3 regions of the Streptomyces sp. NPDC097129 genome follow, and region 1 is predicted to be linked to each of the others. Evidence: riboswitches for the same ligand, from Rfam matches in the RefSeq annotation. Region 1 holds a riboswitch; each other region holds the start of a gene.
What was found. Region 1 has a riboswitch for cobalamin ahead of AC0B9F_RS15150 (ribonucleoside-diphosphate reductase subunit alpha). Riboswitches for the same ligand answer to the same signal wherever they lie in the genome.
Positions count from the first base shown of each region.

Region 2: it holds a riboswitch for cobalamin, as region 1 does, so the genes downstream of both, nicT (Nickel transporter NicT) here and AC0B9F_RS15150 (ribonucleoside-diphosphate reductase subunit alpha) in region 1, are expected to answer to the same signal.
Region 3: it holds a riboswitch for cobalamin, as region 1 does, so the genes downstream of both, AC0B9F_RS35310 (cobalamin biosynthesis protein) here and AC0B9F_RS15150 (ribonucleoside-diphosphate reductase subunit alpha) in region 1, are expected to answer to the same signal.

Region 1 covers NZ_JBVOQE010000004.1:289,276-299,117, forward strand. Annotated here, with positions in the region: gene AC0B9F_RS15130 (GlxA family transcriptional regulator) at 1-468, opposite strand, end outside; gene AC0B9F_RS15135 (hypothetical protein) at 562-774, shown strand; gene AC0B9F_RS15140 (hypothetical protein) at 825-1,613, shown strand; gene AC0B9F_RS15145 (ribonucleotide-diphosphate reductase subunit beta) at 1,621-2,634, opposite strand; gene AC0B9F_RS15150 (ribonucleoside-diphosphate reductase subunit alpha) at 2,634-4,997, opposite strand; cobalamin riboswitch at 5,122-5,246, opposite strand; partial or broken gene AC0B9F_RS15155 (GNAT family N-acetyltransferase) at 5,299-5,517, opposite strand; gene mctP (monocarboxylate uptake permease MctP) at 5,711-7,339, opposite strand; gene AC0B9F_RS15165 (DUF3311 domain-containing protein) at 7,336-7,602, opposite strand; gene AC0B9F_RS15170 (GntR family transcriptional regulator) at 7,753-8,511, opposite strand; gene nagB (glucosamine-6-phosphate deaminase) at 8,748-9,533, opposite strand; gene AC0B9F_RS15180 (SDR family oxidoreductase) at 9,722-9,842, opposite strand, start outside.
Region 2 covers NZ_JBVOQE010000011.1:96,379-106,220, reverse strand. Annotated here, with positions in the region: gene AC0B9F_RS28545 (substrate-binding domain-containing protein) at 1-288, shown strand, start outside; gene AC0B9F_RS28540 (extracellular solute-binding protein) at 357-1,781, shown strand; gene AC0B9F_RS28535 (hypothetical protein) at 1,844-2,053, opposite strand; gene AC0B9F_RS28530 (hypothetical protein) at 2,433-3,218, opposite strand; gene thrS (threonine--tRNA ligase) at 3,488-4,690, shown strand; gene AC0B9F_RS28520 (nucleoside hydrolase) at 4,736-5,701, shown strand; gene nicT (Nickel transporter NicT) at 5,698-6,798, opposite strand; cobalamin riboswitch at 6,827-7,031, opposite strand; gene AC0B9F_RS28510 (ArsR/SmtB family transcription factor) at 7,110-7,469, shown strand; gene AC0B9F_RS28505 (glycoside hydrolase family 13 protein) at 7,507-9,198, shown strand; gene AC0B9F_RS28500 (DUF4142 domain-containing protein) at 9,214-9,842, opposite strand, start outside.
Region 3 covers NZ_JBVOQE010000019.1:51,788-61,629, forward strand. Annotated here, with positions in the region: gene AC0B9F_RS35290 (alpha/beta hydrolase) at 1-761, opposite strand, end outside; gene AC0B9F_RS35295 (class II aldolase/adducin family protein) at 899-1,678, opposite strand; gene AC0B9F_RS35300 (inorganic phosphate transporter) at 1,906-3,156, shown strand; gene AC0B9F_RS35305 (hypothetical protein) at 3,191-3,412, shown strand; cobalamin riboswitch at 3,610-3,775, shown strand; gene AC0B9F_RS35310 (cobalamin biosynthesis protein) at 3,882-4,823, shown strand; gene AC0B9F_RS35315 (cobyric acid synthase) at 4,820-6,328, shown strand; gene cobN (cobaltochelatase subunit CobN) at 6,325-9,842, shown strand, end outside.

The DNA of each region.
Region 1 (9,842 bases):
CACCGGGTCCTCGTCGACGTAGAGCACGTCCGGTTCGACGACCGCCCGCGGGTACTGCCGGCGCAGCTCCTCGGCGTGGTGCCAGTGCACCGTGCAGCGCCGCCCGTGCAGCAGTCCGGCGGCGCCCAGCACGAACACGCCGGAACACACGCTCAGCACCCGCGACCCGCGCTCCACCGCCCGGACCAGGGCGTCCAGCAGCGCCGGCGGATAGATGCGGTGCGTGAAGTCGTCGCCGGCCGGGACGGCGATCAGATCGGCCTCCTCCAGCCGGTCTAGGCCGTACGGCGTGGACATGGTCAGCCCGCCGACGTGCGTGCCCAGCGTCGGGCCCTCGGCGGAGACGACCGCGAAGTCGTACACGGGCAGTCCGTCGTCGCTGCGGTCGAGCCCGAAGATCTCGCACACGACGCCGAGTTCGAAGGGGTGCGCTCCGTCGAGCAGGACCGCGGCCACGTTCTTCAGCATGCCGCCAGTGTGCCTCACCGGTGGCAGTAATTCGAGGGTCTGCGGCAGTGCTGCCACTCACCGTAAGGAGCGTCCCGCGCGAGAGTGGTGTCCATGAACGGAAACCAGATCGAAGGCCTGATCGGAATGCTCTTCACCCTCGGGATCCTGGTCCTGCTGATCCTGCCGTCCGCGCTCGGCGTCCTGCGCGACCGCCGCATGGACCGGCAGATCAAGGAGGCCGCGAGCCCCGCTCCCCGCGGGCAGACCCCCCGCCGGACCACCCCGCGCCTCCAGGCACACCGCACTGTCCGACCCCGCGTGTAACCTCCCGCTCACGCAGTCGATCACGGTGATCGAGCGCAGGGGAGGGAAACATGAGCAACGGCATCCGGCGAAGAGCGGCCTGGGCCACGGCGAGCGGCGCCGCGGCCCTCGTGCTGCTCACCGCGACCGGCGCCCACGCCGAGGGGCGGGGAGACATCCGGGTGGTGGGGGCCGTCGTCAACGGCGGTCACCCCGTGGGCGTCGGGACCGCGAAGGAGATCACGTTCCCGGTCGTCCTCACCGTCCGGGACAACTCCGGGGTGAAGGGCGTCAGCCGCGTCAGCACGATGAACGTGTCGAACGCCTACGGCTTCATCGAGTGGTACGGCACGACCTGCGCGAAGAAGTCGGCGACCACCTCGGTGTGCACGGCCACCATGAAGGCCACCCCCTCCTGGATGCCGGCCGGCGACGACATCGACACCAACCGCGTCGCCGGCCTCTGGCAGGTCAATGCCACCGTCAACGCCAACGACGGCGACTACTGGATCTCCCAGAACATCGCCCGCTACTCCGTCAAGCGGGCCACGACGCTCACGGCCGACGCCGCGCCCGAGCCTGTGCGCAAGGGCGGCAGGCTGACCGTCACCGGCACGCTCAGCCGGGCGAACTGGGAGAGCCTGAAGTACCAGGGCTACGCCGGGCAGCAGGTCCAGCTCCAGTTCCGCAAGGCCGGCACCACCCGCTACACCACGGTCAGGACCGTGACGACGGGCAGCACCGGCCGGCTCAGCACCACCGTCACCGCCTCCGCGGCCGGCGACTGGCGCTGGTACTACCCCGGCACGTCGGCCACCATGCTCGCCGTGTCGCCCGGAGACTTTGTGACCCTGAAGTAGCCGCGGCTCAGAAGTCCTCGTCCAGGTCGACGGTGCCCTCCACCGCGACCTGGTACGCCGACGGGCGCCGCTCGAAGAAGTTGGTCAGCTCCTGAACGCCCTGCAACTCCATGAAGGAGAAGGGGTTCTGCGAGCCGTACACCGGGGCGAAGCCGAGGCGGGTGAGACGCTGGTCGGCGACGCACTCCAGGTACTGCCGCATCGAGTCGGTGTTCATGCCCGGCAGGCCGTCCCCGCACAGGTCGCGCGCGAACTGCAGCTCGGCCTCCACGGCTTCCCTCAGCATGTCGGTGACCTGCTGCCCGAGCTCCTCGTCGAAGAGGTCCGGCTCCTCCTTGCGGACGGTGTCGACCACGTCGAAGGCGAACGACATGTGCATCGTCTCGTCGCGGAACACCCAGTTGGTGCCGGTGGCCAGACCGTGCAGCAGGCCCCGGCTGCGGAACCAGTAGACGTAGGCGAAGGCGCCGTAGAAGAACAGGCCCTCGATGCACGCGGCGAAGCAGATGAGGTTGAGCAGGAAGCGGCGCCGGTCCGCCCTGGACTCCAGGCGCTCCAGCTTCTCGACCTCGTTGATCCACTTGAAGCAGAAGCCGGCCTTCTCCCGGATGGACGGGATGTTCTCCACCGCGTCGAAGGCGGCCGCGCGGTCGTCCGGGTCGGGCAGATAGGTGTCCAGCAGCGTCAGATAGAACTGGACGTGCACGGCCTCCTCGAAGAGCTGCCGCGACAGGTACAGACGCGCCTCGGGGGAGTTGATGTGCTTGTACAGCGTCAGCACCAGGTTGTTCGCGACGATCGAGTCACCCGTCGCGAAGAACGCCACCAGCCGGCCGATGAGGTGCTGCTCCTTCGGCGTCAGCTTCGCGAGGTCGGCGACGTCCGAGTGGAGGTCGACCTCCTCCACGGTCCAGGTGTTCTTGATCGCGTCCCGGTAGCGCTCGTAGAAGTCGGGGTAGCGCATGGGGCGCAGGGTCAGTTCGAAGCCCGGGTCGAGGAGGTTGGTGTTACGGGTACTCATTACTGGCAGGCCTCGCAGGACTCGGGGTTTTCCAGGGAGCAGGCGACGGCGTCTTCGGGGGCCGCCTGCTGGACGGGGACGGGGACGGTGGCCTGCGCCTGGGCGGCGCGGGCGATGCGCGTCGCGGGGCGCGAACGCAGGTAGTACGTCGTCTTCAGCCCGGACTTCCAGGCGTAGGCGTACATCGAGGAGAGCTTGCCGATCGTCGGCGTCTCCAGGAAGAGGTTGAGGGACTGGGCCTGGTCGAGGAACGGGGTCCGTGCCGCCGCCATGTCGATCAGACCGCGCTGCGGGATCTCCCACGCCGTGCGGTACAGCCGCCGGACGTCCTCGGGGATCCAGGCGAAGTCCTGCACCGAGCCGCTCGACTCGCGCAGCGCCTCACGGGTGCGGGCGTCCCACACCCCCAGCTTCTTCAGCTCGGCGACCAGGTAGGTGTTCACCTGGAGGAACTCGCCGGACAGCGTCTCGCGCTTGAACAGGTTCGACACCTGCGGCTCGACGCACTCGTACACGCCCGCGATGGAGGCGATGGTGGCGGTCGGCGCGATGGCCAGCAGCAGGCTGTTGCGCATGCCGGTCCCGGCGATCCGGGCCCGCAGCGCCGCCCAGCGCTCCGGCCAGGTCAGCTGCACGTCGTAGTGGTCGGGGTGCAGCACACCCCGCGCGGTGCGGGTCTTCTCCCAGGCCGGCAGCGGACCGTTGCGCTCGGCGAGGTCGGCGGACGCCTCGTACGCGGCGAGCATGATGCGCTCGGCGATCCGCGTGGAGAGCGCCTTGGCCTCGGGGGAGTCGAACGGCAGCCGCAGCTTGAAGAAGACGTCCTGCAGGCCCATCGCGCCCAGGCCCACCGGACGCCACTTGGCGTTGGAACGGCCCGCCTGCTCGGTCGGGTAGAAGTTGATGTCGACGACGCGGTCGAGGAAGGTGACGGCGGTGCGGACGGTGGCGTCCAGCCGCTCCCAGTCGATGTCGTCGCCGTCCACGAAGGCGCCGAGGTTGACCGAGCCGAGGTTGCATACCGCCGTCTCGCTGTCGTCCGTCACCTCCAGGATCTCCGTGCACAGGTTGGAGGAGTGCACGACGTGACCGGGCAGCGCGGTCTGGTTGGCGGTGCGGTTGGCGGCGTCCTTGAAGGTCATCCAGCCGTTGCCGGTCTGCGCGAGGGTGCGCATCATGCGGCCGTACAGCTCACGGGCCGGCAGCGTCTTCTTCGCCAGGCCCGCGTCCTCCGCCTTGCGGTACGCGGCGTCGAACTCCTCGCCCCACAGGTCCACCAGCTCCGGCACGTCCGACGGCGAGAACAGCGACCACTGCGCGTCGGCGCCCACCCGGCGCATGAACTCGTCCGGGATCCAGTGCGCGAGGTTCAGGTTGTGCGTACGGCGGGCGTCCTCACCGGTGTTGTCCCGCAGCTCCAGGAACTCCTCGATGTCGGAGTGCCAGGTCTCCAGGTACACCGCGGCCGCGCCCTTGCGCCGGCCGCCCTGGTTCACCGCGGCGACCGAGGCGTCCAGCGTCTTCAGGAACGGCACGATGCCGTTGGAGTGCCCGTTCGTACCGCGGATCAGCGAACCGCGGCCGCGGATACGGGAGTACGACAGGCCGATGCCGCCGGCGTGCTTGGAGAGCCGGGCGACCTGGTGGTAGCGGTCGTAGAGGGAGTCCAGCTCGTCCAGCGGGGAGTCGAGGAGGTAGCAGGACGACATCTGGGGATGCCGGGTGCCGGAGTTGAACAGGGTGGGGGAGGAGGGCAGGTAGTCGAGGCGGCTCATCAGCCCGTAGAGCGCCGCGACCTCGTCGACGGAGCGGCGGGTGTCGTCCTCGGCGAGTCCGGCGGCCACGCGCAGCAGGAAGTGCTGGGGCGTCTCGATCACCTTGCGGGTGATCGGGTGCCGCAGCAGGTAACGGCTGTGGAGCGTGCGCAGGCCGAAGTAGCCGAACCGGTCGTCGGCGGTGGTGTCGACGAGGGCGTCGAGGCGGTCCGCGTGCAGCGTCACGAACGCGGCGGTGCGGTCGGCGACGAGACCCTCGCGGTGGCCGACGGCGACCGACCCGGTGAACGACGTGACGCCCTGCGAGGCGGCCTCCGCGCGGATGGCGAGCGTGAGCAGGCGGGCGGCGAGCTTCGAGTAGGCGGGGTCCTCGGAGATGAGTCCGGCGGCGGCCTCCGTGGCCAGCTCCCGCAGCTCCGCCTCGTCGGCGTGCGCCGACCGGCCGCGCAGCGCGGCGGCGGCGACCCGGCCGGGGTCGGTGTCGGGGAGGTCGGCGGTCAGCTCGGTCAGGGTGCGCAGCAGCGCGGCACCGGGACCGTCCTGCTCCGGCTCGGTGGCTGAGGCCGGATCGGCTGGCGCGATGGTCACGTGGGGCTCTCCCTCGCTCGGCACTTGGGCCTCGGCGAGGGCAGGGGGCAGCACACGAGCGCACGCGGCGTCGCGTCCACCGGCCCATTCCGCGAGGCCCGGACGTCGGAGCACGCCGGCCGGGTGGCCGGGTGCGCTGTGGGCAGGTCCTCGGACTGAACCGGCGTGCGCGAAGCACGCAAGTACACCGTTGCGGGACAGTTCCGGATTCGCACCGGATTCCCCTGCGGCGACAGCGAGCATGAGCATACATCTAGTGCCGGGCTGTCGTCTCACCCCCAGATGTTGTGTCCCGTCGGCTTCACAGCGTCAGCTCGTAGGTGAGCAGGGTGATGTCGTCGAGCTCCGGGAGGGGATTCCAGTCCCGTTCGGGCGTACGGACGAAGCCCAGGCGTGCGTAGATGCGGTGCGCGGTGCGCATGGTCCGCTGGGTCGACAGGACGATCCGCCCGCAGCCGCCGACGGCCCGGGCCCGCTCGACGCAGGCCCGCACGAGCGCCTCGCCGACACCGTGCGCCTGCGGCCGGTGCCGGTGAGGGCGTCGTCCTCCTACGGCGGGCGCGGGTCACCCCCGGCCGGTCGTCCGCGAAGGGAGTCCCTACGACAGCGGGCCGCCGTGGCATCTGCCTCCGGCGGCCCGCTGCGGGTTGCCCCGTGGTTGCTCGCGCAGTTCCCCGCGCCCCTTCGGGGCGCGCTTCAGTGACCGGCGTGCGTCAGTGGCCCGCGCCCGCCGTGGCCGGGGGGAGTTCGGTCTGGACGCCCGGGTCGCCGGCGTCCGCCGTGTAGTCCTCCGGGCTGGTCTCGTCGACGCCCTCGGGGGCCTTCACGGCCTTCAGAACGAGCGTGAGGACCACGGTCACCGCGACGTTCAGCACGAACGCCGTCAGGCCGATGTAGCCGATCTCGCCGATGCCGGGGATCTCCTTCGCGGAGCCGCCGAAGTGCTTCTGCGTCGGCGAGGCCACCCCGTACGCGGCCAGCGTGCCGTAGGCCATGCCGACCGCCCAGCCCGCCAGCAGCGCCCAGCGGTGGAACCAGCGCGTGAACAGACCGCCGACCAGGGAGGGGAAGGTCTGCAGGATCCAGATGCCGCCCAGCAGCTGGAAGTTGATGGCGACCGTCTTGTCCATGGTGAGGACGAAGACCAGCGCGCCCACCTTCACCAGCAGGGACACGATCTTGGAGACCTGGGCCTCCTGCTTCGGCGTGGCGTCCTGCTTGATGAAGTCCTTGTAGATGTTGCGCGTGAACAGGTTCGCCGCCGCGATCGACATGATCGCCGCCGGGACCAGCGCGCCGATGCCGATCGCCGCGAACGCGATGCCCGCGAACCAGTCCGGGAACATGTCCTCGAACAGCTGCGGAATGGCCAGCTGGCCGTTCTGCACCTTGACGCCGGCCGCGATCGCCATGAACCCGAGCAGCGCGAGCAGGCCCAGCATCAGGGAGTACAGCGGCAGGATCGTGGTGTTGCGCCGGATCACCTCACGGCTTCTGGACGACAGCGTCGCGGTGATCGAGTGCGGGTACATGAACAGCGCCAGCGCGGAGCCGAGCGCCAGCGTCGCGTACGTCCACTGGCCGGCCTCCCCCGGGGCGAGGGCACCGCGCGGCTTGCCGGTGGCCGGGTTGACCTGGCTGAACGCGTGGCCCGCCTTGGCGAAGATGTCGTCGAACCCGCCCAGCTTGATGGGGATGTAGATGATCGCCACCGCGATGACGATGTAGATCAGCGCGTCCTTCACGAACGCGATCAGCGCGGGCGCCCGCAGACCGGAGGAGTAGGTGTACGCCGCCAGCACGCCGAACGCGATCAGCAGCGGCAGGTCCTTGACGAACCAGTTCGTGTTCTCGCCACCGCCGACGCCCATCACGTCCAGCACGGCCTGGATGCCGACGAGCTGGAGCGCGATGTACGGCATCGTCGCGAGGATGCCGGTCAGCGCCACCGCCAGCGACAGCCCCTTGGAGCCGAAGCGGCCGCGCACGAAGTCCGAGGTCGTCACGTACCCGTGCTTGTGCGACACCGACCACAGCCGGGGCAGGAACGTGAAGATCAGCGGGTAGACGAGGATCGTGTACGGCACCGCGAAGAAGCCGGACGCCCCCGCCGCGTAGATCGCCGCCGGCACGGCGACGAACGTGTACGCCGTGTACAGGTCGCCGCCGAGCAGGAACCAGGTGATCCAGGTGCCGAACGACCGTCCGCCCAGGCCCCATTCGTCGAGGCTGTGCTCGTTCTCGGCCTTGCGCCAGCGCGCGGCCAGGAAGCCCAGCACGGTGACGAGCAGGAAGAAGAAGATGAAGACGCCGAGCGCGACGCCGTTCACGCCGTCCTTCACTTGTCCGCACCGCCCTTCTGGGAGACACGGGCGCGCTGGTCACGGCGCCACAGCTGGTAGGCGAGCACCGTCAGCGCCGTGGAGATGATCACCCACAGCATCTGGTACCAGTAGAAGAACGGGATCCCGATGAACGCCGGATCCACCTTGGCGTAACTCCCGACCCACAGCATCGCCACGAAGGGCGCGACAAGGCAGAGGGCGATGACGACGCGCACGGGCGTCACCGTCGCCGGTCTGGACACATCTGGCGCATTCGACATCGCGCGGTTCCGTCCCCTCACTGATCACCTGTGCAATGCGCAGGAAATCTAGGTCAGGTGCAGCAGGAACGGAACCCCTCGTCCGCATAACGGGCGTTGACGGCCTGGACCGTTATCCGACCGCGACCCGGCGGGGTGTGACGGGCCGTCCTACGGGCGCTTCAGACGGGCCACGAACTTGTAGCGGTCCCCCCGGTACACCGACCGCACCCACTCCACCGGCTCGCCCTGCCGGTCGAAGGAGTGCCGGGAGAGCATCAGCATCGGCAGGCCGACGTCGGTGCCGAGCAGGCCGGCCTCGCGCGGGGTGGCCAGCGAGGTCTCGATGGTCTCCTCGGCCTCGGCGAGGTGGATGTCGTAGACCTCGGCGAGCGCGGTGTACAGGGACGTGTACTTCACCAGGGAGCGGCGCAGCGCCGGGAAGCGCTTGGCCGAGAGGTGGGTGGTCTCTATGGCCATCGGCTCGCCGTTGGCCATGCGCAGCCGCTCGATGCGCAGGACCCGGCCGCCGGCGGTGATGTCGAGCAGGTCGGCGAGCCGGTCGTCGGCGGTGATGTAGCCGACGTCGAGCAGCTGCGAGGTGGGCTCCAGGCCCTGGGCGCGCATGTCCTCGGTGTACGACGTCAGCTGCAGCGCCTGCGACACCTTCGGCTTGGCGACGAACGTGCCCTTGCCCTGGATGCGCTCCAGCCGGCCCTCGACCACCAGCTCCTGCAGCGCCTGGCGGACGGTCGTGCGCGAGGTGTCGAACTCCGCCGCGAGCGTCCGCTCCGGCGGGACCGGGGTGCCGGGCGGCATGGTCTCGGTCATGTCGAGCAGGTGCTTCTTCAGGCGGTAGTACTTGGGCACGCGCGCGGTACGGACGGTGGCGCCACTGTCGTTCTCCGCACTGCTGACGTCGGTGCTCATGCTCTGCCTTCCCGGCTCCGGGTGCCGAAGCGGCCGACACGCCATCGGCCGCGGGCTCACATCGTGGCACGGCTTGGTGCGCGGTGACCTCGGTGGGCGGCCCCGCACGCTCCGTGATCTCCTCTGTATACCGTCGGGGCCCCTGCTGGTCTAGTCCAGCGAGGCGGCTCATGCACCTGGCCCCGAGCCGGCCCCGGCCCCCGAGCCGGCCCGCGCCCGGCCCGCGTCCGGTCCGGTCAGATGCCCTGCCACTCCGGCTTGTTCGCGTACGTGTGCCGGAAGTAGTCCGCCAGCTTCAGCTTGGACGCGGCGGCGTCGTCCACGACCACCGTCGCGTGCGGGTGCAGCTGCAACGCGGAGGCCGGGCAGACGGCCGCGACCGGGCCCTCGACGGTCGCGGCCACCGCGTCCGCCTTGCCCTCGCCCGTGGCCAGCAGGACCAGGTGACGGGCCTCCAGGATGGTGCCGATGCCCTGCGTGATGACGTGGTGCGGCACCTGGTCGATGTCGCCGTCGAAGAAGCGCGCGTTGTCCACCCGGGTCTGCTCGGTCAGCGTCTTGATCCGCGTACGGGAGGCCAGCGAGGAGCACGGCTCGTTGAACCCGATGTGCCCGTCGGTGCCGATCCCGAGGAGCTGGAGGTCCACCCCGCCGGCCCCGGCCAGCGCCCTGTCGTACGCCTCGCACGCCGCCTGCACGTCCTCGGCGGTGCCGTCCGGACCCAGGAACCGCTCCATGCCGATGCCGAGCGGCTCCAGCACCTCGCGTCGCAGCACCGAGCGGTAGGACTCGGGGTGTTCGGCGGGCAGCCCCACGTACTCGTCGAGCTGGGCGACCCGGGCCCGGGCGGTGTCCGCGGCGCCGGAGCGCACCTTCGTCTCCAGCGCCCGGTAGATGGGCAGCGGGGTCGAGCCCGTGGCGACGCCGAGCAGGGCGTCGGGCTTGCGCCGCAGCAGCTGCGCCAGGGCCTCGGCGATGAGCTCGCCGCCCGCCTCGGCGTCCGGGACGATGACAACTTCCACGCTGGCCTGCCGTTTCGAAGAGGGGACTCGGGGAGGGACCGGGGGGCCGGGACCGGGGGAGGCACTGGGTGACCCGCCGGGGGCCCGGTGCCCGGAATCGGGCAATGTGGTTTAGACCAATCTAACAGAGCCTGGTGCCCCTTTCCCAGGGTCTGCGCACCACTGCCCGCCCGCCACCGCCCCGGCCTCTAGTGCAGGCCCAGCAGCGTCCCCCCGGTGGCGTCAAGGTGCTGGCCGGTGACCCAGCGGGAGTCGGGCGAGGCCAGGAACGCCACGACGCCGGCCACGTCGGACACGGTGCCGACGCGC
Region 2 (9,842 bases), on a different contig from region 1:
ATGCGGGGACGCGGCACCGACGACCAGCGGCCGCAGCTGATCGTCTACCTCACCGACGACGAGGACGACAACCGGCTGACCGGACGCAACCTCGACGCCGTCCTCCAGCGGGCGCGTACGGCGCGCGTACCGGTCGTCATGGTGTCGCTGGCCAACGGCGGCTGCGACGGCGGCCGGCCCGACGCGCGGATCTCCGCGGCGAGTTCGGGGCGCTGCCTGGATCCCGGGGACGACCTGGGGGCGGCGCTGCACGACGAGGTCGCGCGGACCGGGACGGGGGAGGAATGAGGCTCCGGGACGGGGTAGGAATGTGGCTCCGGGACGGGGTAGGAATGTGGCTCCGGGGCGGGCGAGGAATGAGGCTCCGGGGCGGGGGAGGAATCAGGCTCCGACGGATCGCCGCCGCCCTGACGCTGCTCGCCGTCGCGGCATGCACCGGCACCGGCGGCGACGGTGACGACGCGACGCCCGGCGCCTCGTCGTCGTCCCGCTGGATCGTCGTCGCCAGCGGGCGCGACGTCACCGGCAAGGGCGGCATCCGGCAGCAGCTGATCGACGCGTGGAACCGCACCCAGCCCGCCGACGGCTACCGGGCCCGGCTGGTGGAACTGCCCGGCTCCGCCGACGCACAGCGCAGCCAGCTGCTCGGCGCTCTGCAGTCGGGCAGCGCGTCGTACGACGTCGTCAACCTGGACGTGACCTGGGTCCCGGAGTTCGCCGCCGCCCGGCTGATCCAGCCGCTGCCGGACAGCGCGGTGGAGCACACGCCGGACCTCGTGCCGTCCGTGGACGCCACCTCCCGCTGGGACGGAGAGCGCTACGCCGTGCCGTTCAACAGCGACGTCGGGCTGCTGTACTACCGGCGCGACCATCTGGCGGCGGTCAGCGGGCGCAGCGACCTGGGCACCAGCGTCAGCTGGGACGAACTGCGGGAGCTGATCGAGGCGCTCAACCGCACCCGGCCGGCGGGGTACGAGGCCGGGTGGACCACGCAGCTCGACGGCTACGAGGGGCGGACCGTCAACGCGGTCGAGGCGTTCGCGTCGGCGTGGGGCGACGGCGCCCGGCTCACCGACGGGTCGGGGCGCTACCGCGGCGACGAGGAGCAACTCGCGGCCGGCATCGGCGAACTGCGCCGGCGCACCGGGACCGCGTACACGCTGCGGGACGCCTACGAGTCCGACGAGGCGCGCTCGCTCGACGACTTCGCGCGGGGGCGCACGACGTTCCTGCGGCACTGGCCGTACGTGTATCCGACGCTGTACGGCACCTTCAAGGACAACCTGGGGGTGACGCGGCTGCCGGGCAAGGCGGTGCTGGGCGGGCAGGACCTCGCCGTCACGTCGACGACGACGGGCGAGCGGGCGGCCCGCGCGTACGACCTGATCCGCTTCCTCACCGGGCCCGACAGCGAGCGCTGCCTGCTGCGGGCCGGGTTCGCGGCGACGCGGACGTCCGCGTACGAGGACGCCGCCCGGTGCACGCACGCGCCCGTGTACGCGGAGACGCCGTCGGTCTCCCCGACCGGCGAGAGCCCCGGCCGCACGCCACCGGACCGGCTCGGCGGCCTCAGCTACCACCGGCAGATCCTGCTGCCGGCCCTGCGGGAGGCCGTGCAGCGGCCGCGCACTCCCCTGTACGGGGCGGTGTCCCGGACGCTGATCACCACGCTGGGTCCGCTGTACGACGTGGGGCCCCGGGGTGTCGGCGCGCAGGCGCCGAGCGATCAGGAGCTGGCGGAGGCGTTGGACCGGGCGTTGAGGAGGGAGCTGCCTCATTGAGTCCGGCGGGCGCGGGGGTTTCTTCGCCGGGGTTTTCCGTGCGGGGTTTGTGCGCCGGGTTCCTATGGGTGGCCCGGCCACCGGGGCTGGACCGCGGTGGTGGGGTGGGGTGCCGCCTTCGCCGGGCAGGCGTTGGCCGCCGTGATCAGGGCGGCGACGGCGACGACGGCCGCGGCGACGCCCCGGGCGACGGGGGTCCTGCCGGGCGGGCGCGGGCGGGTGTGGGGGAGCGGGGCGGGGTGGTCGTGGCGTGCGGAGGGGCGGGCTTGCACGCCGTTCAAGGTAGGGGGTGGCGGAAGGAGGGGGCAAGTGCGGGTGCCTGCGGCGCTGGGTCGTCGTTTGTCTGCGGGTTCGTTGTGGCTGGTCGCGCTCACGCGGCGGAGCCGCATATCGACACAGCCCCGCGCCCCTTTGATGCCTGCGGCGGCCCGTTGCTGTCCGGTGGGTGGCTGGTGTCGCGCCTGCGGTGCGTTGTGGGTCGGGGCCGGGGTGGGGGGTGTCCGTCCTCGGTCCGGCCGCCCGTTTCCGACGACGGCGCCCTCCGCCGGTGCCGGACGCTGCGGGCGGACACCCCCCACCCCGGCCCCTTCCCGCCGCGCGCGGGTGCCGGTCGTCATCCGGCTTGGCCGCAGTCGTCGGTCCGTGGCCCGGCTAGACCTGGGCTCGGCCCTGTTTGCGGATGTCTGCGAGGCGTAGCGCGCCTAGTTGGACCGCTACCTGGGTCGCTTCCGAGGGGGTGTCGGAGAGGCCGCCGTTGGTGAGGGTGAAGGCGTCCGGGCCCTGGCGGACCGCCGCCACGTCGAGGGTGAGGACCGTCGGTTCCTCCGCGCCGTCGGCCGGTGGGGCCGTCACCGTGACGTGCAGGCCCTGCCTCGCGTCGCCGACCGGGGGCAGCGCGGTCGCGGAGATCTGGACGTCCTGGGCCACGCCCCGCCCTGTCGTCGCGGTGAAGTGTGCGCACGTCTGCGGCACCTTCGCGAGCCAGGCCAGGGTCCGGTCCACGGCGGCGGGGGGCTGGGCCGAGACCTGGTAGCGCAGTTGGGCGCCGGTGTCGGTGTTGTCGAGGCCGACGACCGCGCGGGGCGGGGAGCCGAGGAGCGTGTCGGAGTACAGGGCGTCGAGGAAGCGGGCGCAGTCGCCCGGTGCGCCCGTTGTCTTGAGCATGCTGTCCCGCCAGGTCGCGGCGCCTCGCGTGGGGGTCCACTCCGGGCCGAGGTCGGTGTCGGTGACCAGGACCGACTGGGCCTGCGCGGCGGTGAGCGCGGGTGTGGCGGTGGGGGAGGCGGGTGCCGTGCGGGCGGGGTGGGACGTGGTGGTGGGGGTGCCGGTGGGAGCCTCCTCCATGTCGAGGTAGCGGCCCGAGCAGGCGGTGGCGGTCAGGAGGGTGCCGGCGGCGAGCGTCAGGACGAGGGCGGTGGGGGCCGGGGGTCGGGGCATCGGGGCTCCTGGGCGGGGCGGGGTGCGTGGGTCCAGGTCAGCACCGTGATCGCCGGGCGACCAGCGCACAGGACCGTCCGGGCGACAAATGCGCTCGCGGGGGCGGGTGCGCGTCGGTACGGTCGTCGTATGCAGCGCGTACGGGTCCTGTCCACGACGACGCCGGAGAGTGTCCCGGCGCGCTGACAGCTGACCGAATGTCGCGAAAGCCCCGGGGCGGGTGCCCCGGGGCTTTCGGCGTGCTCGTCCCCTCACAGGAGGAGCCTGTCATGCGTGATCACCGCCGTCTCGGCCGCGAACTGGAGCTGTTCGGCACCGACCCGCTGATCGGGGCGGGTCTGCCGTACTGGCTGCCCGACGGGGCCGTCGTGCGGCACGCCCTGGAGAGTTACGTCCGGGACATGGAGCGCGCCGCCGGCTACCGGCACGTGTACTCGCCCGTGCTCGGCAAACGGGAGCTGTACGAGATCTCCGGGCACTGGGAGCTGTACCGGGACGACATGTTCCCGCCGATGCGGCTGGGGGCGGAGGAGGTCGTGCTGCGGCCCAGTCTGTGTCCGCATCATGCGCTCATCTTCCGGTCGCGGTCCCGGAGCTATCGGGAACTTCCGTACCGGGTGGCGGAGTTGGGCGGCATGTACCGGTCGGAGCTGTCCGGGGTGCTGGGGGGTCTCACCCGGGTGCGGGCCATTCAGCTGAACGACGCGCACGTCTTCTGCACCCTCGGTCAGGCCGTCGGCGAGGCCCGCGCCGCCCTGGAGCTGATCGCCCGCGCCCACGCCGACCTCGGCATCCGGGCCGCCCGGTACCGGCTGTCGCTGCCGGGGGAGGGCGGCAAGTACGTCGCCGACCCGGAGTTGTGGCGGCGGGCGACCGGCATGCTGCGGGAGGCGCTGGAGGGCGTCGTGTACGAGGAGGCCGCCGGGGAGGCCGCGTTCTACGGGCCGAAGATCGATGTGCAGGTGGCCGACGCGGCGGGGCGGGAGTCGACCCTGTCGACCGTGCAGATCGACCTCCATCAGCCGGAGCGGTTCGGCCTGTCGTACGTCGGCGCGGATGGGGGCCGGCACCGGCCGGTGATGGTGCACCGCAGTGTCATCGGCAGTGTCGAGCGGGTGGTCGCGCACCTGCTCGAACAGCACGGCGGCGCCTTTCCCGCCTGGCTGGCGCCCGTGCAGCTGGTCGTGCTGCCGGTGTCGGCGGAGCAGGAGGAGCGGGCCTGGGAGGTGGTGGAGCGGGCGCGGGCTGCCGGGGTGCGGGCCGAGGTCGAGGCGCAGGGGACTCTGGGGGCGCGGATCCGGCAGGCGCGGCTGGTGCCGTACCAGGCGGTGATCGGTGCCCGGGAGGACGCGGCCGGGGAGGTGTCGCTGCGGCTGCGGGACGGGCGGCGGGCGGGGCAGGTGCCCGTTGCGGAGCTGGTGCGGCGGGTGGCCGGGGTGGTCGCGGCGCGCGCTAAGGATCTGTGGGGCTGAGCGGCCGGGGCGCTTATCGTCGGGGGACGACGGAAGGAGCTCCTGGTGGCCAGTCATCCCATTCCCGTGATCATCGACTGCGATACCGGTGTCGACGACGCCCTCGCCCTGCTGTTCGCCGTACGCCATCCCGGTCTGGACCTGCGCGCGGTGACGTGTGTCGCCGGGAACACGGACGTGGACGGGGTCGTGCGCAACACGCTGACCGTGCTGGAGCAGGCGGGGGCGCCGCAGATCCCGGTGGGGCGGGGCGCCGAGCGGCCGTTGATCGAGCCGGTGCGGTCGGCCCGGCATGTGCACGGCCACGACGGCATGGGCGACCTGGGGCTGCCCGCGCCCGGCCGCCGGCCCGCCGACGTCGACGCGGTGACGCTGCTGCGCCGGGAGATCCTCGCCAGTGAGCGGCCGGTGACCCTGATCCCGACGGCGCCGCTGACGAACATCGCGCTGCTGCTGCGCACCCATCCGGAGGTCACCCGCAACATCGAGCGGATCGTCTTCATGGGCGGCGCGGTCGCCACCGGCAACGCCACGCCGGTCGCGGAGTTCAACGTCTGGCACGACCCGGAGGCCGCGGCGATCCTGCTGACCGCGGGGGTGCCGATCACCATGTACGGCCTGGACGTGTTCATGCGGGTCGTGGTGCCGGGCGGCGATGTGCACCGGATGCGGGCGAGCAGTGACCCCGGGACCCGGCTGGCCGGTGAGCTGCTGGCCCACCGGCCGACCACGCAGGGCGGCGAGCCCGAGGGCGAGGAGGCGGGCGGTCTCGGGGACGCGGGCGCGGTGTGCGCGGTCGCCGACCCGGCCGGGATCACGACGCGGCTGCTGCCGGTGGAGGTGTCGCTGGCCCCGGGCCCGGGCCGCGGTCAGACGGTCGTCGACCGGCGTCCGCGGCCCGGCGAGTCCGAGATCCACGAGGGCGCCCGCGAACATCCCTTGGTGGACGTGGCGTTGGAGGTCGACGTCGACCGCTACGTCAAGCTGTACCTGGAGACCGTCGCACGCTAGTCCGCCGCGGTGGGCGACCAGCGTTCCTCCACTTTGGCCAGCCTCCAGTACGTGAGCGCCGCCGCCCACACCAGGACGAACAGACCGACGATGAGGTAGCCGACGCTGTCGAGGTCGATCCCGGCGATCCAGCCGGTGACGCCGTCGTGCAGGCCGAACTTGTCGTGCAGCACGCCGACCAGCTCGATGGTGCCGATCACGAAGGCGACGGCGATGGACAGGCCGGTGATGGCGAGGTTGTAGAACACCTTGCGGACCGGGTTGGAGAACGCCCACTGGTAGGCGAAGTTCATGAACGTGCCGTCGAGGGTGTCGAACAGGCTCATCCCGGCGGCGAACAGCAGGGGCAGGCACAGCACCGCGTACCAGGGCAGCCCGGCGGCCGCGCCGGAGCCCGCCATCACCATCAGCGTGACCTCGGTGGCCGTGTCGAAGCCGAGGCCGAAGAGGAAGCCGAGCGGGTACATCTGGCCGGGGCGGGAGACCGACTTGGTGAGGCGGCCCAGGATGCGGTTCATGAACCCCCGCGCGTCCAGGTGCGCCTCGAGTTCCTGTTCGTCGTACGTCCCCGCGCGCATCTCCCGGAACACCTTCAGGATGCCCACGAGGGCGACCAGGTTGAGCGCGGCGATGAGGTACAGGAACGTGCCGGAGATCGTCGTGCCGAGGAAGCCGAGCACCTGGTGGGTGGCCGAGCCCTCGTTCATCACCTTCCCGGCGAGGGAGGTGCCGCCCGCGATCAGCAGGGCGAGCAGGACGACCACGCTGGAGTGGCCGAGCGCGAACCAGAAGCCCACGGACACCGGGCGTTTGCCGTCGGCCATCAGCTTGCGGGTGGTGTTGTCGATGGCGGCGATGTGGTCGGCGTCGAAGGCGTGCCGTACGCCCAGGGTGTAGGCGGTGACGCCGAGGCCGATGCCGAAGGCCTTCGTACCGACCTCGTAGTGGCCGGGTACGACGAGGAGGAAGAGGATTCCGAAGGCGACGACGTGCAGGGCGGCGATGACGGCCATCAGCCCGGCGGTCTTGACGGTGTCCTCCCGCCGCCACTTGAAGCCGGTCTTCGCGGTCGTCGGGGCAGGGTCGGGCAAGGTCATCCGGTCACGCTCCAGCACCTCGTGGATCACTTCGTGAGCTGCCGTGGCCGGTCTCCTGGCTTGGGGGTACCTCCCTTGGGGGAGGGGTGGTGCGTCCGCCGTCCCTGCCTTCCCGGTCGTAGGACCAGTGGCCCGGCGTGAGCCGGACGGGACGAGAACTCCCCGCATCACAGTGGCGAGGGCCGCGCCGGTTTCCCACCGGCTTCCCGAACACCACGGCCCGCCCACGGTAGGGGGGCCGAGGGTCTTCTGCATAGCTGCACAGGTGAGCAGGTATCGAAGATCACAACGGCGCGGGTCACAATGCACGCATGCACCTCGTGCCCCCCGACCGCGCCGATCGCCGCACCATCGACGGCCACCGCGTCTGTGACGCCATCGCCGCCATCGGCGACGCCGCCCACGTGCGTGCCTGGGCCGACCGCTTCTCCCTGCTCGCCGACCCCAACCGGCTCGCCCTTCTGCTCGCCCTGCACCGCACCGGCCCGCTCGCGGTGTCCGACCTGGCGATCGCGACCGGCATGAACGACCCGGCCGTGTCGCAGGCCCTGCGGCTGCTGCGGGCGGCCGGCACGGTGGCGGGCGAGAAGCAGGGCCGGGTGGTCCGCTACCGGGTGGTCGACGCGGACGTACAGACCCTGCTCGCGCAGTGCACCGCCGACGGGCCCTGACCCGCGCGCGCACGGGCACGTTCCCTTTCCGGGGGAAGTGGACAGTCATCTCACTGTCGTGCCCGCACCGGCGAAAGGAGACCGCGTGCCCGATCTCTCCTCCCGCGACCCCGACTGGTGGCGGCAGGCCGTCGTCTACCAGGTCTACCCCCGCAGCTTCGCCGACGCCGACGGCGACGGGCTCGGCGACCTGCGCGGGATCACCGGCCGTCTGACCCACCTCGCCGCGCTCGGCGCCGACGCGCTGTGGCTGAGCCCGTTCTACCCCTCCGAGCTCGCCGACGGCGGCTACGACGTCGCCGACCACCGCGCCGTCGACCCGCGCCTGGGCACCCTGGACGACTTCGGCGCGCTCGTCGCCGAGGCGCACCGGCTCGGCCTGAAGGTCGTCGTCGACATCGTCCCCAACCACACCTCGCACCGGCACGCCTGGTTCCAGGAGGCCCTGCGCGCCGGGCCCGGCTCGCGCGCCCGCGAGCGGTACGTCTTCCGCGACGGCCGCGGCGTCCACGGCGAACTGCCGCCCTCCGACTGGCAGTCGGTGTTCGGCGGCAGCGCCTGGGAGCGGGTGCCGGACGGGCAGTGGTACCTGCACCTGTTCGCCCGCGAGCAGCCCGACCTGAACTGGGCCGACGACGAGGTCCGAGCCGACCTGCGCACCACCCTGCGCTTCTGGGCCGACCGCGGCGTCGACGGCTTCCGCGTGGACGTCGCGCACGCCCTGGCCAAGGACCTCAGCGAGCCGCTGCGCGACCTCGGCGCGCCCGAACTGAGCGACGAGGCGGCCCTGGCGGTGCTGCCCGCGGGCAGTCATCCCTTCTACGACCGCGACGAGGTGCACGAGATCTACCGGGACTGGCGCCGCCTGCTCGACGCCTACTCCCCGCCCCGCGCGGCCATCGCCGAGGCGTGGGTGCCGGGAGAGCGCCGCGCGCTGTACGCCCGGCCGGACGAGCTGGGGCAGGCGTTCAACTTCGAGTACCTCCAGGCCCCGTGGGACGCGGACGCGCTGCGCGAGGTCATCACCACCTCGCTGGCGGGCGCGCGCGCCGTCGGCGCTTCGGCGACCTGGGTGCTGTCCAACCACGACGTCGTGCGGCACGCGTCCCGGCTGATGCTGCCGCCGGGCGCCGACGACAACGCCTGGCTGCTGTCCGGCGGCCGCGCGCCCCGGATCGACCCGGCGGCCGGTCTGCGCCGGGCCCGCGCGGCGACGCTGCTGATGCTGGCGCTGCCCGGCTCGGCGTACCTCTACCAGGGCGAGGAGCTGGGGCTGCCCGAGGTCGCCGAGCTGCCGGCCGAGGTGCTCCAGGACCCGATCTGGGAGCAGACGGGCCATGCCCGCAAGGGCCGCGACGGCTGCCGGGTGCCGCTGCCGTGGACGGTGAGCGGTCCGTCGTACGGCTTCGGGGCGGGTGGCGCCTGGCTGCCGCAGCCGCCGTCCTTCGCGTCGTACGCCGTGCAGGCGCAGGACGGCGTGGACGGCTCGACGCTGGAGCTGTACCGGGCCGCGCTGAAGCTGCGCCGCAAGCTGGCGCAGGACGAGGAGCTGCGGTGGGCCGAGGACGTCCCGGCCGGGGTGCTCGCCTTCGCCCGGTCGGAGGGCTGGCGGTGCGTCGCCAACTTGTCGGAGCGTGCGGTGCCGCTGCCGCACGGCGAGGTCCTGCTCGCCAGCACGCCGCTGGAGGACGGCCGGATCGGTCCGGACACCACGGTCTGGCTGGGTTAGGGCCGAACGACAGGTCTAGCGGACCGTCGGGGACGGGTCGCCGGGCAGGGGGACCGGGACGGACGTCGCGTTCGGCGGCGGGGTGAGGACCACCTGGGGCTGGCCGGCGGGCGGGGGCGGCGGGGTGACGTCGCTGGAGGGCAGCTTCGGCGGGGAGGTCTGCTGGAAGAGGGCCTGGTCGAAGTTGACCAGGCCGGTCTTCTCCATGACCGTCATGTGGTCGAGCACGGTGTCGTTGGCCTGGTCGGCCAGCGCGCGCACCAGGGTGTTCTTCGTCGTGGAGCGGATCTTCGCGATCGTGTTGAAGATCGAGCCGTGCGTGATGCGCAGGATGTTGGCGAAGTCGGAGTCGAACTGCCTGCCGCTGTCCGCGTTGAGGGTGGCGACGAAGCCCTGCTGCTGGGGGCTGGGCAGGTTGGGCAGCGTGATGTTCAGCATCGGCGCGACCCTGCGGCAGGTGGTGTCCAGGGCCGCGTGCCCGTCGATCAGGTGCCGCCCGGCGGTGAGGACCGCTTTGTCGGTGCTCTTCTTCAGGGCCATCTGGCCCACGGGGTACTCCCACAGGCCGGCCGCGCGCACCTTCACCACGAAGTCGCGGTCCGCCTCGGTGAGCGGTCCCCACTGGGTGTTGGCGATCACCCGTG
Region 3 (9,842 bases), on a different contig from region 1:
ACGTGCTCCCGCATGCCCGAGAGTTCGGCCGCGCGCAGCGCCATCGTGGCGCCGGTGGACCAGCCGTACAGGACGACCCGGCGGGCGCCATAGCGCACGGCGTAGCGGATCGCGGCGTCCACGTCGCGCCACTCGGTCTCGCCGAGGTGGTTCAGGCCGTCCGGGGGGCGGGGGGCGCCCAGGTCGCCGCGGTAGGCGAGGGCGAGCACGGGCAGGCGCAGCCGGTTCAGCATGCCCATGACGTTCAGGGGGAGCTCGCGGGTCGTGCCGAGACCGTGCACGGCGATCACCCACGTGTCCCGGGCGGCGGGCACGAACCAGGCGGGCAGGGAGCCGAGTTCCCCGGGCACGTCGACGTCGGCGTGTTCCAGGCCGATGGCGGCCCGGGGGTCGCCGACGTGGAGGTTGGCGGTGAGCCACACCTTGTCGCCTGGTTCCAGCGTCCCGTGGGTGACGCGTTCCAGGCGCCGTACGACGGTGTCCGCGGTGTGCTCGGCGGAGTCCAGGACCTGGCCGACGACCGCATGGCTGCCGTCGCCGGCGAGGCCGTACGTGCCGGGGCGCAGGGCGGCCAGGTCGCGGGTGAGCGCGATCCGGCCGGCGGCCGTGGCGTGGACGGTGAGCCGGGGCTCGGTCGGCAGCGGCCGGCCCGGGGGCGCCTTGAGCGCGGCGTCGCTGGCCAGTCGGCCGGCGACCACGGCCGCGGCCCCGGCACCCATCACGGCGGTGACGGCAGCGGCCGTCGCTTTGACAGTGCGCACGACATTCAGTTTCCCGGCGGTGTCCGTCCCAAGCCACCGGAAGCACATCCGGGGAACCGAGGGGGGCGACATCCGGGGAACCGAGCCGGGCGTCACGCGGGGGAAGGCCCCCGGCGGCCGGCCTCACGCGGCCGCCGTCACTCCCGCTGCCCGTAGCCCCGCAGCCGCTCCCCCACCTCCGTCAGCTGCTCCTCGCTCAGCAGGCTGGGGGCGAGGCCCGGGACGGAGGCCGCCGTGAGCCACAGGCGGCACATCCACTCCAGCTGGGCGGTGCGGTCGTAGGCCTGGTCGAGGGTGGCGCCGTAGGTGATCGTGCCGTGGTTCCGCAGGAGGCAGCCCGTGCGGCCGGCCAGGGCCCGCAGCATGTTCTCGGCCAGTTCCCTCGTGCCGTATGCCGCGTAGGGGGCGACCCGGACGGGGCCGCCGAGGGCCGCTGCCATGTAGTGGACGAGGGGGAGTTCCGGCACGAGCGTGGAGACCGCCGTGGCGTGGACGGCGTGCGTGTGCACCACGGCCCGGGCGTCCGTGGTGCGGTAGACGGCGAGGTGCATCGGCAGCTCGCTCGTCGGCACCAGCGTGCCGCGCACCTGGCGGCCGTCGAGGCCGACCGCCGTCAGGTCCCGCGGCCGCAGCCGGTCGTAGGGCACGCCCGACGGAGTGACCAGCACCAGGTCGCCGACGCGCACCGAGACGTTCCCGGAGGTGCCGACGACCAGCCCGTCGGCGACGGTCCGGCGCGCCGCGGCGACCAGATCCGCCCAGGCCCGGGCCTCCCGCTCGCCCGCGTCCCCCTCGCCCGCCTCCCGCTCGCCCGCCTCCCGATCGGCCGCCTCCCGATCGGGAGCCTGACGCTCACCGGCCGCCTCCCCCTCGCCGCCCGTCCGTCCGTCCTGCCGCTCCCGCCACTGCTCCGTCATGCCGCGATCCTGCCAGCCCGGGGTGACCGAAATCTCTTCCCCGGGCCCGCGAGCGGCCGCGACGGCCCGCGCCGGGCACGCGGGCCGTGTGCCGCCCGGGCCGGGGCGGTGGAACGGAGCAGCGGCCCCCTCTTTCCGACATCGGGACGCCCGGCTCAGTTCACCTTCCGTTCACCCGGGTTACCTACGTTCGACCCGCCAATGACTTCGAACGAATGCCTGGGTAAATGGAAAGCTTCTCGCTGATCCTCGCGATTGTGGTGGTCACTGCTCTCGCGTTCGATTTCACGAACGGTTTCCACGACACCGCCAACGCGATGGCCACCACCATCTCGACCGGCGCGCTGCGGCCCAAGATCGCCGTGGCCATGTCCGCCGCCCTCAACCTCGTGGGCGCCTTCCTCTCCGTGGAGGTCGCCAACACGATCTCCAAGGGTCTCGTCGACGAGAGCGGCATCCGTCCCGAGGTCATCTTCGCCGCCCTGGTCGGCGCGATCCTCTGGAACCTGCTGACCTGGCTCGTGGGCCTGCCCTCCAGCTCCTCGCACGCCCTCATGGGCGGTCTGATCGGCGCCACCGTCGCCTCGGCCGGCTTCGGCGCCGTCCACGGCGACGTGCTCGTCACCAAGGTGCTGCTGCCCGCGGTCGCCGCCCCCGTCGTGGCCGGCGTCGCGGCGATGGTCGCGACCCGCCTGTCGTACACGCTCGGCAAGAAGGCCGACGGCAAGGCCGCCGCGAAGGGCTACCGGGCCGGCCAGATCGCCTCCGCGGGCCTGGTCTCGCTCGCCCACGGCACCAACGACGCGCAGAAGACGATGGGCATCATCACCCTGGCCCTGGTCGCCGGCGGCGCCATCGCGCCCGACTCCGACCCGCCCACCTGGGTGATCCTCTCCGCCGGCCTGGCCATCGCGCTCGGCACCTACATCGGCGGCTGGCGCATCATCCGCACCATGGGCAAGGGCCTGACGGACATGCAGCCGCAGCAGGGCTTCGCCGCCCAGACCAGCGCGGCCACCGCCATCCTCGCCTCCTCCCACCTCGGCTTCTCGCTGTCCACCACGCACGTCGTCTCCGGCTCCGTGATGGGCGCGGGCGTGGGCCGCAAGGGCGGTGTGGTGCGCTGGTCGACCGCGACCCGGATGCTCGTCGCCTGGGTGCTGACCCTGCCGGCCGCCGCGCTGGTCGGCGCGCTCGCCGAGTACGTCACCGGCTTCGGCGCCTGGGGCACCGCGCTGGTCGCCGTCTTCCTGGTGGCCTCCAGCTTCGGCATCTGGAAGCTCTCCCGCCGCGAGGTGGTCGACCACACGAACGTCAACGCCGTGGAGGAGGAGCCGGCCGGCGTGGTCACCACCGCGATCGCCGCCGTGACCCCGCCCCCGGCGGCCGGCCCGGCCGGCACGGACGACCTGATGACCACCATCCCCTCCCCCGAGCAGCCGGCCACCGCGAACCCGGCCCCGGCCCCGGCCGCCTGACCGCCGCCACCGGGTACGAAGGAAGAGAAGCAGCATGAAGATCGACTGGGCGGCCCTCGGTTCCGTCTTCGGTGTCAGCCTCGGGGTCACCGTGGGCCTGGTGACCCTGTTCACCCTCGGCATCATGGGCCTGTCCCGCCGCGAGCGGGTCCAGGCCCAGGGCGGCTCGGCCGCCCTCACGCTCACCGGCGCGTACGCCTGCTTCGCGGCGTGCGCGGCGGCGGTGGCGTACGGCATCAGCCTGATCGTCGCCTGACCGGCCACACCACAAGGACGCGGGGTGCCACACCGGCACCCCGCGTTTTGCCGTGCGACCGGGCACGTCGCCGCCGTGCGACCGGGCACGTCGCCGCCGTGTCACCGGGCAGGTCGCCGCCGTGTGACCGGGCACGTCGCCGCCGTGTGACCGGGCAGGTCACCCCTGTGTGGGCCTGCCCACACTCCTCCGCCCCAGGTCAAGGGCAAGTTGACGGTCCCCGAACAGCCGTGGTGGACTGCCGGAGCCAAGTTTGCGGCGTGCAGGAGAGGAAGCCGGTGGAAGTCCGGCGCGGTCCCGCCACTGTCACCGGGGTGAGCAACCCCGGGAGCCAGGAACTCTCACCGCCGATCTCCTTCGAACCAGGGCGCGGACACCCTGAGTGAGGACAAGACGCCATGCGCGGCTGCCGGTTGAGGACCACGCCCATCAGCGACGCCCAGCCCGACCCCACGGCCGGCTGAGCCCGATGCGAGCCGAACGCGTCTTCGCGTACGGCGCCGCCGCCGGCCTCCTCGGCGACCTCCTCCTCGGTGATCCGCGCCGCGGGCACCCGGTCGCCGTGTTCGGACGGGCCGCGGGCGCCGTCGAGCGCGCCCTGTGGCGCGACCACCGCGGCTGGGGCGCCCTGCACACCGCCGTCTGCGCCGGTGGCGCCGCCGCCCTCGGGGCCGTCGCCGCCCGCTCCGTGCGCCGCTCCCCCGCCGCCTCGATCGCGCTGACCGCCGCCGCCACCTGGTCCGTGGTCGGCGGTACCTCCCTCGCGCGTGAGGCCCGCGCGATCGGGCGCGCGCTGGAAGCCGGGGACGTGGAGGCGGCGCGGGCCCGGCTGCCCCATCTGTGCGGCCGGGACCCGCAGGCGCTGGACGCCGACGGGATCGCCCGGGCCGTGGTCGAGTCGGTCGCCGAGAACACCTCCGACGCCGTCGTGGGCGCGCTGGTGTGGGGCGCCGTCGGCTCGGTGCCGGGGCTGCTCGGGTTCCGGGCCGTCAACACCCTGGACGCGATGGTCGGTCACAAGTCGCCGCGGCTGCGGCGCTTCGGCTGGGCCGCCGCCCGCCTCGACGACGTGGCCGGCTGGCCGGGCGCCCGGCTGACCGCCGTCCTCGCCGCGCTCACCGGCCCGGACCGGCGCGGCGCCGTACGGGCCTGGCGGGCGGACGCGGCGAAGCACCCGAGCCCCAACGCGGGCCCCGTGGAGGCCTCCTTCGCGGGCGCGCTCGGCGTGCGGCTGGGCGGCACCCTCTCCTACGGCGGGCGCGTCGAGCACCGGCCGGTGCTGAACGCGCAGGGACGCGCCGTCGGGACCCAGGACATCGCCCGGGCGGTACGGCTGTCCCGGCGCGTGAGCTGGCTTGCGCTCGGCGTGTGCGCGGGCGCACGCCTCATCGGGAAGGGGCGTGAACGATGAACGGTGGTCTCCTCGTCGCCGGCACCACCTCCGACGCGGGCAAGAGCGTCGTGACCGCCGGGATCTGCCGGTGGCTGGTGCGGCAGGGCGTGAAGGTGGCGCCCTTCAAGGCGCAGAACATGTCCCTCAACTCCTTCGTCACCCGCGAGGGCGCCGAGATCGGGCGGGCGCAGGCCATGCAGGCCCAGGCGTGCCGGACCGAGCCGACCGCGCTGATGAACCCGGTGCTGCTCAAGCCCGGTGGCGAGCAGAGCAGCCAGGTGGTGCTGCTGGGCAAGCCGGTGGGCGAGCTGAGCGCGCGCGGCTACCACGGCGGGCGGCAGCAGAAGCTGCTCGGCACGGTCCTGGAGTGCCTGGCCGAGTTGCGGGGCACGTATGACGCGGTGATCTGCGAGGGGGCGGGCTCACCGGCGGAGATCAATCTGCGCCGGACCGACATCGTGAACATGGGCATCGCGCGGGGTGCGCGGCTGCCCGTGCTCGTCGTCGGCGACATCGACCGCGGGGGCGTCTTCGCGTCCTTCTTCGGCACGCTCGCCCTGCTCTCGCCGGAGGACCAGGAGCTGGTCGCCGGGTTCCTGGTGAACAAGTTCCGCGGTGACGTCTCGCTGCTGGAGCCTGGCCTGGACATGCTGCACGGCCTCACCGGACGCCACACCTACGGCGTGCTGCCGTTCCGGCACGGGCTCGGCATCGACGAGGAGGACGGCCTGCGGGTGTCCCTGCGCGGCACCGTCCGCGAGTCGGCCGTCTCCCCGCCCGTCGGCGAGGACGTGCTGCGGGTCGCCGTCTGCGCGATCCCGCTGATGTCCAACTTCACCGACGTGGACGCGCTGGCCGCCGAACCGGGCGTCGTGGTGCGGTTCGTGGACCGGCCGGAGGAGCTGGCCGACGCGGATCTCGTGGTGGTGCCGGGCACGCGCGGGACCGTACGCGCTCTTCAGTGGCTGCGGGAGCGCGGACTTGCCGGCGCCCTGAAGCGCAGGGCCGCCGAAGGCCGCCCCGTCCTCGGCATCTGCGGCGGTTTCCAGGTCCTCGGCGAGCACATCGAGGACGACGTCGAGTCGCGCGCCGGCGCGGTCGACGGGCTCGGCGTCCTGCCCGTGCGCGTGCGGTTCGCCCGCGAGAAGACCCTGACCCGGCCGGCCGGGGAGGCCCTCGGCGAGCGGGTCGACGGGTACGAGATCCACCACGGGGTGGCTACGGTCGAGGGCGGCGACCCCTTCCTCGACGGCTGCCGCGTCGGCCAGACCTGGGGCACCCACTGGCACGGCTCGCTGGAGTCGGACGGCTTCCGCCGCGCCTTCCTGCGGGAGGTGGCCGCCGCCGCGGGCCGCCGGTTCGTGCCCGCGCCGGACACCTCCTTCGCCGCGCTGCGCGAGGAGCAGCTCGACCGGCTCGGCGACCTGATCGAACAGCACGCGGACACGGACGCGCTGTGGCGGCTCATCGAGTCCGGCGCGCCACAAGGACTGCCTTTCATTCCACCGGGAGCGCCCGCATGAGCACAGTGTTGTTGTTGTCGACCGCCGACACGGATCTCCTGGCGGCCCGGGCCTCCGGCGCGGACTACCGGATCGGCAACCCCACCCGCGTCGACGTCGCCGCCGAACTGCCGGGCCTGCTCGACGGCGCGGACCTCGCCGTCGTCCGCCTGCTCGGCGGCAAGCGGGCCTGGGAGGACGGCCTCGCCGCGCTGAAGGCGTCCGGCGTGCCGACCGTACTGCTGGGCGGCGAGGCCGTCCCGGACGCCGAGCTGATGGCCGAGTCGAGCGTGCCGGCCGGCGTGGTCGCTCAGGCGCTGCGCTACCTGGTCGAGGGCGGCCCGGCGAACCTGCTGGAGTTGTCGCGGTTCCTGTCGGACACCGTGCTGCTGACCGGTGAGGGCTTCGAGGAGCCGCACAAGATGCCGGAGTTCGGCGTCCACGGCTCGTACGCGCTGGAGGACGGGCGTCCGACCGTCGGGGTGCTCTTCTACCGCGCCCACGAACTGAGCGGCAACACCGCCTTCGTGGACACCCTGTGCGAGGCGATCGAGGCGCAGGGCGCCAACGCGCTGCCCGTGTACTGCGGTTCGCTGCGCGGCGCGGACGCCGGGCTGTACGAACTCCTGACGCGGGCCGACGCCCTGGTCGCCACCGTGCTCGCGGCCGGCGGCACGCACGCCTCGCAGGCGTCGGCGGGCGGCGACGAGGAGGCCTGGGACATCGGCGCGCTCGCCGACCTCGACGTCCCCGTGCTGCAGGGGCTCTGCCTGACCTCGTCGAAGAGCGCCTGGGAGGAGTCCGACGCGGCCCTGTCCCCCATGGACGCGGCGATGCAGGTGGCGATCCCGGAGTTCGACGGCCGGCTGATCACCGTGCCGTTCTCCTTCAAGGAGCAGGGCCCGGACGACGTCCCGGTGTACGTCGCCGACCTCGGGCGAGCGGCGCGGGTCGCCGGGATCGCTGTGCGGCACGCCCGGCTGAAGCACAAGCCGAACGCCGAGAAGAAGATCGCGCTGGTCTTCACCGCCTACCCGACCAAGCACTCCCGCGTCGGCAACGCGGTCGGTCTGGACACGCCCGCGTCGGCGGTGCGGGTGCTGGACGCGCTCCGCGACGCCGGATACGCGCTGACCGAGTACCCCTGCGGCGGCGACGAGCTGATCCACCGGCTCATCGCGGCCGGCGGTCACGACGTCGAATGGCTCACCGAGGAACAGCTGGCCGCCGCGCCCGCACGGGTGCCGCTGGCCGACTACCGGGCGTGGTTCGAGAAGCTGGACCCCGACCTCAGGGACGCCATGCTTCAGGCGTGGGGCGAGCCGCCGGGCAGCCTGTACGTCGACGGCGACGACATCGTGCTGGCCTCCCTGCAGTTCGGGAACGTCGTCGTGATGATCCAGCCGCCGCGCGGCTTCGGCGAGAACCCGATCGCGATCTACCACGATCCGGACATGCCGCCGTCCCACCACTACATGGCGGCCTACCGCTGGCTGGAGAACGGCTTCGGCGCGGACGCGATCGTGCACATGGGCAAGCACGGCACGATGGAGTGGCTGCCGGGCAAGGGACTCGGCCTGTCGGGCGGGTGCGCCCCGGACGCCGTCCTCGGCGACCTGCCGCTGATCTACCCGTTCATCGTCAACGACCCCGGCGAGGGCACCCAGGCCAAGCGGCGCGGTCACGCCACGGTGGTCGACCACCTCGTACCGCCGATGGCGCGCGCCGACACCTACGGCGACCTGGCGAAGCTGGAGCAGCTGCTCGACGAGTACGCGCTGGTGTCCGACCTGGACCCGGCGAAGGCGCCGGCCGTCCGCGCGCAGATCTGGACGCTGGTGAAGGCGGCCGAGCTGCACCACGACCTGCATGTGGACGAGCAGCCGGACGACGAGACGTTCGACGAGTTCGTCATGCACATCGACGGCTATCTGTGCGAGATCAAGGACGTGCAGATCCGCGACGGCCTGCACATCCTGGGCGGCGGGCCGGTCGCCGAACCGCGCGTCAACCTGGTGCTGGCCGTGCTGCGCGCGTCGCAGGTGTGGGGCGGGCAGGCGAACGCGCTGCCGGGTCTGCGGGCCGCGTTGGCCTCGTATTTCGGGCTGGTCGAGAAGGAGCTGCTGGCCGAGCCGGGCGCCGCGGTGAAGGCGCCGGTGGAGCTGACGGACCTGGTGGACGGCCCGGCGCGGACGGCCGCCGACGCGATCGACCTGCTGGAGCAGCTGTGCCGGCGGATCGCGGAGGGCATGGAGGCGCGGGCGTGGGACCGGGCGGCCGTGCCGGAGGTCCTGCGCGACGCGCTCGACGCCGAACTCCCCGATGCGACCGCCGTGCTGGAGTTCGCCTGTGACGAGGTCGTGCCGCGGCTCGCCCGTACGACCGACGAGATCGGGCACATCCTGAAGGCGCTGAACGGCGGGTACGTCCCGGCCGGGCCGTCCGGTTCGCCCACCCGCGGTCTGGTCAACGTGCTGCCGACCGGCCGGAACTTCTACTCGGTCGACCCCAAGGCGATCCCGTCGCGGCTGAGCTGGGAGGTCGGGCAGTCGCTCGCCGACTCCCTGGTGCAGCGCTACCTCCAGGACACGGGCGCGTACCCGCAGTCCGTCGGCCTCACGGTGTGGGGCACCTCGGCGATGCGCACGCAGGGAGACGACATCGCCGAGATCCTGGCGCTGCTGGGCTGCCGCCCCGTCTGGGACGACGCCTCGCGCCGCGTGACCGGCTTCGAGGTGGTGCCCCCGGAGGAGCTGGGCCGGCCGCGCATCGACGTCACGGTCCGTATCTCCGGCTTCTTCCGGGACGCGTTCCCGCACGTCGTGGGGCTGATCGACGACGCGGTCCGCACGGTGGCCGAGCTGGACGAGCCCGCCGAGCGCAACTACGTCCGGGCGCACGCCGACGAGGACACCGCGGAGCACGGCGACCGGCGCCGGGCCACGGCCCGTATCTTCGGCTCCAAGCCGGGCGCGTACGGCGCCGGTCTGCTGCCGCTGATCGACGCCCGCAACTGGCGCTCGGACGCCGACCTCGCCGAGGTGTACGCGGTGTGGGGCGGCTACGCCTACGGGCGCGGGCTCGACGGGCGGGCGGCGCGCGGCGACATGGAGACCGCGTTCAAGCGGATCGCCGTCGCCGCGAAGAACGTCGACACGCGTGAGCACGACCTGGTCGACGCGGACGACTACTTCCAGTACCACGGCGGCATGGTCGCCATGGTCCGCCATCTGACCGGCGCCAACCCCGAGGCGTACGTGGGCGATTCGGCGACCCCGGACCAGGTCAGGACGCGCACGCTGGGCGAGGAGACGCACCGGGTGTTCCGTGCCCGCGTGGTCAACCCGCGCTGGATGGCGGCCATGCGCCGGCACGGCTACAAGGGCGCCTTCGAGATGGCGGCGACCGTGGACTACCTGTTCGGGTACGACGCCACGGCCGGGGTCGTCGACGACTGGATGTACGAGAAGCTCAGCGCCGAGTACGTCTTCGACCCGGAGAACCGGGACTTCATGAAGAAGTCCAACCCGTGGGC